2 regions of the Streptomyces sp. DSM 42067 genome follow, and region 1 is predicted to be linked to the other one. Evidence: predicted binding sites of a transcription regulator. Region 1 holds the regulator's gene; the other holds the start of a gene.

Region 1 (5,901 bases):
CCGGCGGAACGGAGAACGCCGGCACCGGCACATGGGCCTGGAGCGCGATGCTCGCGGTGCTCCGGCCGATGCCCGTGGCCCGGAACAGCTTCAGATGGGACGGGTTCCCGGCGCTCGCCGCCACCAGGAACGCGTTCGCGTTGTTGTCCTCCACGATCGGAGGTGCCACGGTCCCGGGCGTACCGAGGTCGAAGTACGGCCGCGAGAACGACCGTCCGTTGTAGGCCGCCGCCTTGGGAATGCCGAAGGCCCGCGTACGGACGTAGGAGTCCCCGCTGAAGATGTTGGCGGTGACGATCAGGGCGTCCTGGTCCATGCCGAGCTGCGGGTAGTCGAAGAAGTTGCCCGTCGACTCCGGCACGTCGAACTTGTAGAGGTAGTACGCCCCCGTGGGGTCGGGGGTCCTGGACACCCCGAGGAAGACGTACTGGACCGTCGAGCTCTCCTGGAAGGCCACGCCGAAGACGACCCAGCGGTCCCACCGCCGGTCGTACACGACCCGGGGATCGAAGATGGTCCTGGCCGTGTAGCCGAAGAAGCTGTTGAGGGTCGTGTTCTTGACCAGCGCGCCGTCCGACTTCCGGAAGATGCCCACGCCCCTGTGGTTGGTGATCTCGACGAAGTGGTTCACACCCACGGCTCCATGGGTGTCCGGCGGGCGGGCGCAGCAGGAGCCCGCGTTCAGTCCCTCGAAGCTGAGCTGAGGGGCGGGTGGTGCCAGGCGCCGGGGGGTGTCACCGGTTCCGTCCGCAGGGCGCTCCTGCGGACGGATCTTCATGGACCTGCGCAGCTCCTCCTCGGTCTCCGTGGGCCTGGGTCCGAGCGGGGGCAGCTGGGCGGCCTGGAAGTGCCCGGACGGAGTGGCGGTCCTGGCCGCGGGCGCCCGGATCTCATCGGTGGCCTCGATCGCCCGTTCCGGGGACCGTTCCTGAGCCTTCGTCGGCCCCGGAGCCAGGCCGATGAGCAGTCCGAACACCACCGGTACGAGAGGTACGAGAGGCAGGAGGTGACGCGCTCTTCGCCTGATCATCAAGGTGGGACCTCTTCTCGTCACCGAGGGGGTGCGCAAGCGCCGCGTACAGGCCGACGCCGTGCCGGGCCGACGCCCTGGGGGACACCTTGGTGAGCGCGTCGAGGACGGAGAGGGAACGGACCGGCGATTCCGCCCGATATCACCCTTTTCAGTCAGCGCAATGCGCTCCGATCAGACCTGGCCAGACCCGGGAACCGCCCTCATGACGGCATGACGAAGGGGCCCGGAGGTTTCTTCTCCGGGCCCCTTTTCGCGTAAGCGCCTGAGTCAGTCCGAGAACTGCGTCAGTCCGAGGACTGCTGCCGCTTCGGCCGCCACACCACCAGCGCGCTGGTCTGCTGCACCTCCTGGTACGGCACCAGATCCCGGCGGTACGACGCATGGACCGCCGCCTCGCGCTGCCGCATCGTCGCCGCCGCGCCGTCCAGCGCGTCCTGGAGCTCCGCGACGCGCTGCTGGAGCGCGACGACCTGGTTCTCCAGCTCGATGATGCGCTTGATGCCGGCGAGGTTGATGCCCTCGTCCTGCGACAGCTGCTGCACCTGGCGGAGCAGCTCGATGTCACGGGCCGAGTAGCGCCGGCCCCGGCCCGCGGTGCGGTCCGGGGAGACCAGGCCGAGACGGTCGTACTGACGCAGGGTCTGCGGGTGCAGCCCGCTCAGCTGGGCCGCCACCGAGATGACGTACACCGGCGTCTCTTCGGTGAGTTCGTAAGGGTTCCGCCGACGGCCGTCCATTGCGTCATGCTCCCTTCGCGGCCTGGAACAGCTCCGCCCGCGGGTCGTCCCCCGCGGTCGCCTCGCGATACGCCTCCAGGGCGTCCCGGGCCTTGCCCGTCACGTCCTTCGGCACGGCGACCTCGACGGTGACCAGCAGGTCGCCGCGGGTGCCGTCCTTGCGGACCGCGCCCTTGCCACGGGCGCGCATCGTGCGCCCGTTGGGCGTGCCCGGCGGCAGCTTCAGCGTGACCGGCGGGCCGCCGAGCGTGGGCACCTTCACCTCACCACCGAGCGCGGCCTCCGCGAAGGTGACCGGCACGGTGACGGTGAGGTTGTCGCCCTTGCGGCCGAAGACCGGGTGGGCGTCGACGTGCACGACCACGTACAGGTCGCCCGCCGGGCCGCCCCGCTCACCGGGTGAGCCCTTGCTGCGGAGCCTGATCCGCTGGCCGTCCGTCACCCCCGCGGGGATGCGGACCTGCATGGTGCGGGACGACTTGGCGCGGCCACTGCCATTGCACTCCAGGCAGGGGTGCTCGGCGATCAGGCCGCGACCCTTGCAGTCGGGGCAGGGATCGGTCAGCGAGAAGCCGCCGCCCGAGCCGCGCGCCACCTGGCCGGTGCCGACGCAGGTCGGGCACACACGCGGCGTGCCGTTCTTGTCGCCGGTGCCGGAACAGGCCTTGCACGGCGCCTGCGACGACATCCGCAGCGGGACGGTCGCGCCGTCCACGGCCTCCGTGAAGCTCAGCGTGACCTCGGACTCGATGTCCTGGCCGCGCCGCGGCTGCGTCCGCGTGCCCGCGCCCGCGCCACCGCGGTTGAACAGTCCCCCGAAGACGTCACCGAGTCCGCCGCCGAATCCCCCGGCACCACCCGCGCCGCCCTGGGGTCCCCCGCCGAAGAGGTCGCCCAGGTCGAAATTGAACGTTCCGCCGCCCGCGCCCGGCCCGGGGCGGAAGCCGCCGTTGCCGAAGAGGGCGCGCGCGTCGTCGTACTCCTTGCGCTTCTTGGGGTCGCCGAGGACGTCGTTCGCCTCGGAGATCTCCTTGAAGCGCTCCTCGGCCTTGGCGTTCCCCTTGTTGGCGTCCGGGTGGTACTCGCGGGCGAGCTTCCGGTACGCCTTCTTGATCTCGGCCTCGGTGGCGTCCTTGGGGACGCCGAGGACCTTGTAGAAGTCCTTCTCGATGAAGTCCTTGGTGCTCATCCCCGACGTCCCTCCTTCCTCGTCCGTACGGCGATCCGTACCGTTCGTATGACGTCAGCCCTCGTCCGGGCCACCGTTCTCCTTGTCCGCCGCTTCCGAAGAACCGTCGTTCCCGTCGGCCTTCTCGGCCTTGACGGTCTGCGCGCCGGGCTGGGGCTCGGCGACGGCCACCCGCGCGGGGCGGATGGTGCGCTCGCCGAACCGGTACCCCGGCTGCAGAATCGCCACGCACGTCGTCTCCGTGACGTCGGGCGCATACGAGTGCATCAACGCCTCGTGGATCGTCGGGTCGAAGGGCTCGCCCTCCTTGCCGAACTGCTGCAGGCCCATCTTGGCGGCGACCGTCTCCAGGGATTCGGCCACCGACTTGAACCCGCCCACGAGTTCGCCGTGCTCCCGCGCGCGACCGATGTCGTCGAGCACGGGCAGGAGCTCGGTCAGGAGGTTCGCGATGGCGATCTCCTTGACCGCGATCCGGTCCCGCTCGACCCGGCGGCGGTAGTTCTGGAACTCGGCCTGCAGCCGCTGGAGGTCCGTCGTGCGCTCGGCGAGCGCGGTGCGCACCTGGTCCAGCTCGGCCGTCAGGCCTGCCGTCTGAGTTGCGTCCCCGGCCGGGGCCGCCGCGCCCTCCTTGGGCTCGGCGGCCTTCGACTCGGCGTCTTCTGCGGTGGCGCCGGAGGGGACGTCGGGCTGCTCTTCGAAGCCCGGGGTCTCCTCCGTCACGCGGCACCGTCCTTGCGGTCCTCGTCGACGATCTCGGCGTCGACGACATCGTCGTCAGCGGCCTTGGCCTGACCGGCACCGGCGTCACCGGCGCCGCCCGCGGCCTGCGCGGCCTGGGCGTCGGCGTACATGGCCTGGCCCAGCTTCTGCGAGACGGCCGCGACCTTCTCCGTGGCGGTGCGGATCTCGGCCGTGTCCTCGCCCTTGAGCTTCTCCTTCAGCTCCTCGACGGCGGACTCGACCTCGGTCTTGATCTCGCCCGGGACCTTGTCCTCGTTGTCCTTGAGGAACTTCTCGGTCTGGTAGACGAGCTGCTCGCCCTGGTTGCGGCTCTCGGCGGCCTCGCGGCGGCGGTGGTCCTCCTCCGCGTACTGCTCGGCCTCCTGGCGCATGCGGTCGACCTCGTCCTTCGGCAGCGAGGAGCCGCCGGTGACGGTCATCTTCTGCTCCTTGCCCGTGCCGAGGTCCTTGGCCGTGACGTGCATGATGCCGTTGGCGTCGATGTCGAACGCAACCTCGATCTGCGGGACACCGCGAGGGGCCGGCGGCAGACCGGTCAGCTCGAACATGCCGAGCTTCTTGTTGTACGCCGCGATCTCGCGCTCGCCCTGGTAGACCTGGATCTGCACGGACGGCTGGTTGTCCTCGGCCGTGGTGAAGATCTCCGACCGCTTGGTCGGGATGGTCGTGTTCCGGTCGATGAGCTTGGTCATGATGCCGCCCTTGGTCTCGATACCGAGGGACAGCGGGGTCACGTCGAGGAGCAGGACGTCCTTGACCTCACCCTTGAGGACACCGGCCTGCAGGACGGCGCCGATGGCGACGACCTCGTCCGGGTTGACGCCCTTGTTGGCGTCCTTGCCGCCGGTCAGCTCCTTGACCAGCTCGGCGACGGCGGGCATACGGGTCGAGCCGCCGACGAGGACGACGTGGTCGATCTCGCCGAGCGCGATGCCCGCGTCCTTGATCACGTTGTGGAACGGGGTCTTGCAGCGCTCGAGCAGATCGGCGGTGAGCTGCTGGAACTGGGCGCGCGTGAGCTTCTCGTCCAGGTGCAGCGGGCCCTCGGCGGACGCCGTGATGTAGGGCAGGTTGATCGAGGTCTCGGTGGACGAGGACAGCTCGATCTTGGCCTTCTCGGCGGCCTCACGGAGGCGCTGGAGGGCCATCTTGTCCTTGGACAGATCGACGCCGTGGCCATTGTTGAACTGCTTGACCAGGTAGTCGACGACGCGCTGGTCCCAGTCGTCACCACCGAGGTGGTTGTCGCCGTTGGTGGCCTTCACCTCGACGACGCCGTCGCCGATCTCCAGGAGGGACACGTCGAAGGTGCCGCCACCGAGGTCGAAGACGAGGATGGTCTGGTCGTCCTTGTCGAGGCCGTACGCCAGGGCGGCGGCGGTCGGCTCGTTGACGATACGCAGAACGTTCAGACCGGCGATCTCGCCGGCCTCCTTCGTCGCCTGGCGCTCGGAGTCGTTGAAGTAGGCCGGGACGGTGATGACCGCGTCGGTCACCTTCTCGCCCAGGTACGCCTCGGCGTCCCGCTTCAGCTTCTGCAGGATGAAGGCGCTGATCTGCTGCGGGTTGAAGTCCTTGCCGTCCAGGTTGATCTTCCAGTCGGTGCCCATGTGGCGCTTGACCGACCGGATGGTCCTGTCGACGTTCGTGACCGCCTGGCGCTTGGCGACCTCGCCGACGAGCACCTCACCGTTCTTGGCGAAGGCGACGACGGACGGCGTGGTCCTGGCGCCCTCGGCGTTGGTGATGACGGTGGGCTCACCGCCCTCCAGAACGCTGACGACGGAGTTAGTCGTGCCCAGGTCGATGCCGACCGCACGTGCCATTTCAATTCCTCCAGCATGACTTGAGTGGAACAGGCTCAAGGATGCATGAAGGATGTGGGCGAGTCAACAGAGCTGAGTCGAGGGGGCTCAACTTTTATCTGGGGCTTACGGGCAAGCGTCCGTGGCTTACGGGCGGGCATCCGGGCTTATGGGCAACCGGGACCCTGGCTCACGGGCGAGCGCGCGACTTGCACGTGGCGCTGGCGCCGTCTTGGAGACTACGCCCGTTTTGTCTGCTGCGGAGAGTCCAGAGGTCCGTATATGAACCGTACGAAGGTCCCTGCATGAGCCCTCCGAAGGTCCCTGCATGAGCCCTCCGAAGATCCATCGCCCGGCAGGCCATCGCAAGCCCGGACAGAGGTGCCCCGGCGC
Region 2 (5,901 bases), 4.2 Mb from region 1:
CACCTCCGCCGATCTGGCCGCCGAGTTCGGCGCGGACCGCGGTGCCACCAGCTATCACCTGCGCCAACTCGCCCGGTTCGGCTTCATCCAGGAGGACACGGCCCGATCGACCGGTCGCCGTAAGTACTGGCGTGCCGTGCCCGAGGATGTCCGGCTCCCCCACCACGCGGCGGACGCCGAGGCCGAAACCACGGCCCAGGAGATCGGGCACCAGTGCTGGGAGCGCGCGGAACACGACCTTGCCGCCTTCCTGACCACCCCCGACGCGTTCGGCGAGTTCGGCGCCGCCGCCCTGCACTCGCTGGGCGGCACGACGCTGACCGCCGAAGAACTGGCCCGGTTCACGGACGAGTACATCGCGTTTTTCACTCGCTGGCATCGCGAACCCGATCAGGCATCACCCGGCAGTCGGCATATCACCGTGCTGTTCAACGCGTTCCCGACACCCGACGACAGCGACCGGCAGCGGTTGTCTCCACCCGGACCGGGGTCTGACGCCGACGCGCGTCAGTCCCCGTGAGGCATCAGCGACTTGGAGGACCTGTGCGGGCGTCAGGTCGCCCAACACCGACGTATGCCATCGGGCGCACGGGCGCTTCCTGACTATCCGTCAGTTGTCGGTACGGATGGGAGGGGCGGTGGTTCGGTCACGGTGACCTCAGCAGGGCGCAACAGGTGACCGCCGACACGGTAGCCCGGGCGGTGGACGGCGGCACAGGTGGGCCGGTCCACCCGGTCCGAGGGGTCGTAGGCGACGGCCTCGTGCAGGGCAGGGTCGAAGAGCTCCCCCGCACGACCGAAGGACTCGAGGCCCAGCGCCGCCAGTTGGCGCTGAAGCGCATCGGTGACCTGCCGGAAGCCGCCCGTCACTTCGCCGGCCTCGTCGGCGTGCTGGACCGCGTCGAGTACGGGCAGGAGCCCGGCGAGCACGTTGGCCACGGCGATCTCGCGTACGGCCAGGCGGTCGCGCTGCACGCGCTTGCGGTAGTTGTCGTACTCGGCCTTCAGTCGCTGAAGATCCGCGGTGCGCTCCTGGAGCTCTGCACGCAGCACCTCGGTTTCCGTCCGCTCCCCCTGCTCGGTCCCTTTCGGCTGCTCCTTCGCCTCCGTCCGCCCATCCGGCTGCGGCTGCGCAGGGCCGGCGGCTCGGCTCTGGGCAGGGCGCTCTGAGACCCCGCCGTTGCGGCCGGGGCCGCCGGGGGGCGCCAGTTCGGCGGATTTGCCGTCGGCGCCCCCGTACCGGGGCTGAAGGGTGACCGGATCGATGCGCCGCTTGTCCCGGACGAGCACCAGCCGGTCCTTGGACTGGTGATCGTGCGGCTGGTTCATCCCGTGCCTCCCTTCGAATGCTGCTCGTCATCGACGATCTCGGCGTCGACGACGTCTTCCTCCGTGCCCGTCGCCCCTGTGCTCTGGGCCCCGCCCTGGGCCTCGGACGCCTGGGCCTGGGCCTGGGCCTGGGCCGCCTGGGCCTGGGCCGCCTGGGCCTGGGCGTACATGGCGCTGCCGATCTTCTGCGCGGCCGCCGCCGCCTTCTCGGTGGCCGTGCGGATCGCGGCTGTATCGTCACCTGCGGCGGACTCGCCCTTGAGCTTCTCCTTCAGTTCGGCCAGCGCGGTCTCGGTCTCGGCCTTGACGTCGTCCGGGATCTTGCCCGGGTTGTCCCGGATCAGCCGCTCGGTCTGGTAGACGAGCTGTTCGGCCTGGTTGCGGGTCTCGGCGGCCTCACGCCTGCGGCGGTCCTCCTCGGCGTGCTGCTCCGCCTCCCGGACCATGCGGTCGATGTCGTCCTTGGGCAGCGCGGAGCCACCGGTGACGGTCATCTTCTGCTCCCTGCCAGTACCCAGATCCTTGGCCGACACATGCATGATGCCGTTGGCGTCGATGTCGAAGGCGACCTCGATCTGCGGAATTCCGCGGGGCGCCGGCGGCAGACCGGTCAGCTCGAACATGCCGAGCTTCTTGTTGTACGCCGCGATCTCCCGCTCGCCCTGGAACACCTGGATCTGCACGGACGGCTGGTTGTCCTCGGCCGTGGTGAAGATCTCCGACCGCTTGGTCGGGATGGTCGTGTTCCGCTCGATGAGCCTGGTCATGATGCCGCCCTTGGTCTCGATACCGAGCGACAGCGGGGTCACGTCCAGCAGCAGGACGTCCTTGACCTCGCCCTTGAGCACACCGGCCTGCAGCGCGGCACCGACGGCCACGACCTCGTCCGGGTTGACGCCCTTGTGCGGATCCTTGCCGGTCAGTTCCCTTACCAGCTCCGTCACCGCCGGCATCCGGGTCGAACCGCCCACGAGGATCACGTGATTGATGTCCGAGAGCTTGATCCCGGCGTCCTTGACCGCGTTGTGGAACGGGGTCTTGCAGCGCTCCAGCAGATCGGCGGTCAGCTGCTGGAACTGGGCGCGCGTGAGCTTCTCGTCCAGGTGGAGCGGGCCCTCAGCCGAGGCGCTGATGTAGGGCAGGTTGACGGTGGTCTCGGTGGCCGCGGACAGCTCGATCTTCGCCTTCTCGGCGGCCTCCCGGAGCCGCTGGACGGCCATCTTGTCCTTGAACAGGTCGACGCCGTAGTTGTTCTTGAACTGCTTGGCCAGGTGTTCGAGGATCCGCTGGTCCCAGTCGTCACCACCGAGGTGCGTGTCGCCGTTGGTGGCCTTGACCTCGACCACGCCCTCACCGATCTCGAGCAGTGACACGTCGAAGGTGCCGCCGCCCAGGTCGAAGACCAGGATCGTCTGGTCGTTCTCCTTGTCCAGCCCATACGCCAGCGCGGCAGCGGTCGGCTCGTTGATGATCCGCAGCACCTTCAGCCCGGCGATCTCGCCCGCCTCCTTGGTGGCGGTGCGCTGGGCGTCGTTGAAGTACGCGGGCACGGTGATGACCGCGTCCGTCACGTCCTCGCCGAGGTACGCCTCCGCGTCCCGCTTGAGCTTCTGCAGCACCCGGGCCGAGATCTCCTGAGCGGTGTACCTCTTGCCGTCGATGTCACCGGTCTCCGGGAAGCGCCACTGCGCGTCACCCATGTGGCGCTTCACCGACCGGGCGGTGCGCTCCACGTTCGTGACCGCCTGGCGCTTGGCGATCTCGCCCACCAGCACGTCGCCGCCCTTGGCGAAGCCCACCACCGAAGGCGTGGTTCTGGCGCCCTCGGTGTTGGTGATGACGGTGGGCTCTCCACCCTCCAGCACGCTCACCACGGAGTTCGTCGTACCGAGGTCAATACCGACTGCCCGTGCCATGTCAGCTCTCCCTCCTCCGCTCACCTGCGGCACGTAGACCCTCTTCAACACCGTGGTAAACCTTGAGTCCCCTTAAGTCAAGAATCCTTAGCGAGATCTGTGTGGGGCGCGCTGGAAGAGGCGGGCGTACCGCGGCGGCCTGGGCCTGCGCTGCCGGCGCGCGCATTCGGGGCACGTGTACGGCCGGCGCACGGGGTACCCGGTGTGGCACATGCCCATGTGAACGCTGTCGTCCTTTGCGGGCGGTGGCTGGGCCCGGGGGCCGCGGTGCCGCTCCAGGAGGAGTGCTGTGGAGTGGTTCACGGACGCGGACTACTGGCTGGGCAGGCTCGGCTTTCAGCGCGGCCTGGCCGCCTTGTACTTCGTCGGGTTCCTGAGCACGGTCAACCAGTTCCGGGCTCTGATCGGTGAGCGCGGTCTGCTCCCTGTGCCCCATTACGTGGCGACCGTTCCCTTCCGGCAGTCGCCCAGCATCTTCCACCTCCACTACTCCGACAGGTTCTTCGGGCTGGTCGCCTGGACGGGCGTGGTGCTGTCCGCCGCACTGGCCGCGGGGGCGGGCGACCGCGTCCCCCTCTGGGCGTCGATGCTGATGTGGGCGGCCCTCTGGGTGATGTACCTGTCGATCGTCAACGTCGGGCAGACGTGGTACGCGTTCATGTGGGAATCGCTGCTGCTCGAGGCCGGGTTTCTTGCGATCTTCCTGGGCAACGAGCGCACGGCGCCGCCGGTCCTGGTGCTGTGGCTGCTGCGCTGGCTGCTGTTCCGGCTGGAGTTCGGCGCCGGGCTGATCAAGCTCCGCGGCGACCCGTGCTGGCGAGATCTGACCTGCCTCTACTACCACCACGAGACTCAGCCGATGCCCGGCCCGCTCAGCTGGTTCTTCCACCGCCTGCCCCGGCCGGCGCACCGGGTGGAGGTCGCGGCCAACCACATCGCGCAGCTCGGCGCTCCCGCCGCGCTGCTCACTCCGCAGCCGATCGCCAGTGTGGCGGGCGGGGTCATCATCCTCACGCAGCTCTGGCTGGTCGCTTCCGGCAACTTCGCCTGGCTGAACTGGCTGACCATCGTGCTCGCGCTGCCCGCGATCGACGGAGGGTACGCCGCAGAGGTCCTGCCGCTCCCCGAGCCTCGCGCCTTCCCGGCCACACCGGCGTGGTACGAAGGCGTGGTGATCGCCGTCACCGCACTGGTGGCCGTGCTCAGCTACTGGCCGGTCCGCAATCTGCTCTCGCGCCGGCAGCTGATGAACTTCTCCTTCAACCCCCTCCACCTGGTCAACACCTACGGAGCCTTCGGCAGCATCGGCCGGGTCCGCTACGAGGTGGTGATCGAGGGCACGGACGAGCCGGAGATCACCGACGGCACCGTGTGGAAGGAGTACGGCTTCAAGGGCAAGCCGGGCGACCTGCGCCGCCTGCCGCCGCAGGTGGCCCCGTACCACCTGCGGCTCGACTGGCAGATGTGGTTCGCCGCGCTCTCACCCGTCTACGCGCTGTCCTGGTTCGCACCGTTCATCGGGCGACTTCTCGACAACGACCGGGCCACCCTCGGACTCCTGCGCAGCAACCCCTTCCCCGCGTCGCCGCCCACCTACATCCGCGCCCAGCTCTACAGCTACCGCTTCACCGACCGGCATGGGCTGCGCAAGAACCGCGCCTGGTGGGACCGCACGCTGGTGGGCAGCTACCTTCCGCCGGTGACCAAGGCGCCCTGACGGTTCCTTCCTCCCAGTTCATTCTTGACAAGGGATTGAGCAGGATCTATGCACATGTGTCGAGAGGGTTTTCTCCCTGTTTGCCAGTAGAGCGCCATTCGCCAGTGAAGCGTTCGGGAGGTGAGCCCAGTGGCGGGCCGCGCAACACCTGGCCCCCAGCGGGACCTCTATGCGGTGCTCGGTGTGGAGCCGACCGCTTCGGGCGGCCAGATCACATCGGCGTACCGCAAGCTCGTCCGCGCACTGCACCCGGACGCCAACCCGGGGCAGGAGGCCGCAGGCGAACGTTTCGCCGAGGTCCTGTCCGCCTACGGCACGCTCCGCGATCCCGTCCTGCGGGAGGCCTACGACGCCGAACGCTCTCCCACTTCCGCGCGCGGTGCCACGAGCGGGCCGCAAGGACGCCGCGGCCGGCCGGTCAGAATTTCCGTCAGAGTCAGGACGGCCGAGGCCCCGGGAGCGGCGGACGCGGCCATGGATCGGCCGGGGCGCGGGGCGCCACGCGCCGAGCCGTCGTGGACCTGGTCCCGCCGGACGGAGTGGCCGTACGACGAGGAAAGCGCTCCCGGGTCGAGCCTCTCCGACCCTTGGGATCTGTTGTGGCAGTGGATCATGCGGTGGTAAGGGGAACGTCCCTGCCCGTGAAGCCAGGGGGTGTCACAGGTGGCACGGCTGCAGGTCAAGGGCGGCGAACTGGTGGTGCGCCTGTCCGCGATGGAGAGGCTCTGCGCGCGTCGGCGACATGTCCGGGTGCCTTTGGCCGCCGTGGAGAACGTCGTCGTGACCCACGACTGGTGGCGTGCGCTGCGTGGGGAGCCCGAGGCGGCCGTGTGGTTGCCGGGGACGCGTTTCGTGGGTGTACGCAGGCATCCTCAGGGGCGTGACTTCGCCGTTATGCGGATGCCCAGGCCGGTGGTGAGCGTAGATCTGAGACCGCCG

Evidence for each region. The regulator HspR, encoded in region 1, represses chaperone genes until heat shock. The targets are predictions, from matches to a motif close to TTGAGNNNNNNNNNCTCAA.
Region 2: dnaK (molecular chaperone DnaK) is a predicted target of HspR. The motif match lies at 3,308-3,326, and genes of this name have one in related genera.

What each region holds. Positions count from the first base shown of each region.
Region 1 is NZ_CM147706.1:4,946,071-4,951,971, reverse strand. It holds gene ACSMXV_RS22715 (hypothetical protein) at 1-1,030, opposite strand, end outside; gene ACSMXV_RS22710 (heat shock protein transcriptional repressor HspR) at 1,318-1,770, opposite strand; gene dnaJ (molecular chaperone DnaJ) at 1,775-2,959, opposite strand; gene grpE (nucleotide exchange factor GrpE) at 3,014-3,682, opposite strand; gene dnaK (molecular chaperone DnaK) at 3,679-5,529, opposite strand.
Region 2 is NZ_CM147706.1:753,339-759,239, forward strand. It holds gene ACSMXV_RS03760 (ArsR/SmtB family transcription factor) at 1-520, shown strand, start outside; gene grpE (nucleotide exchange factor GrpE) at 604-1,329, opposite strand; gene dnaK (molecular chaperone DnaK) at 1,326-3,245, opposite strand; gene ACSMXV_RS03775 (lipase maturation factor family protein) at 3,535-4,962, shown strand; gene ACSMXV_RS03780 (J domain-containing protein) at 5,092-5,586, shown strand; gene ACSMXV_RS03785 (hypothetical protein) at 5,626-5,901, shown strand, end outside.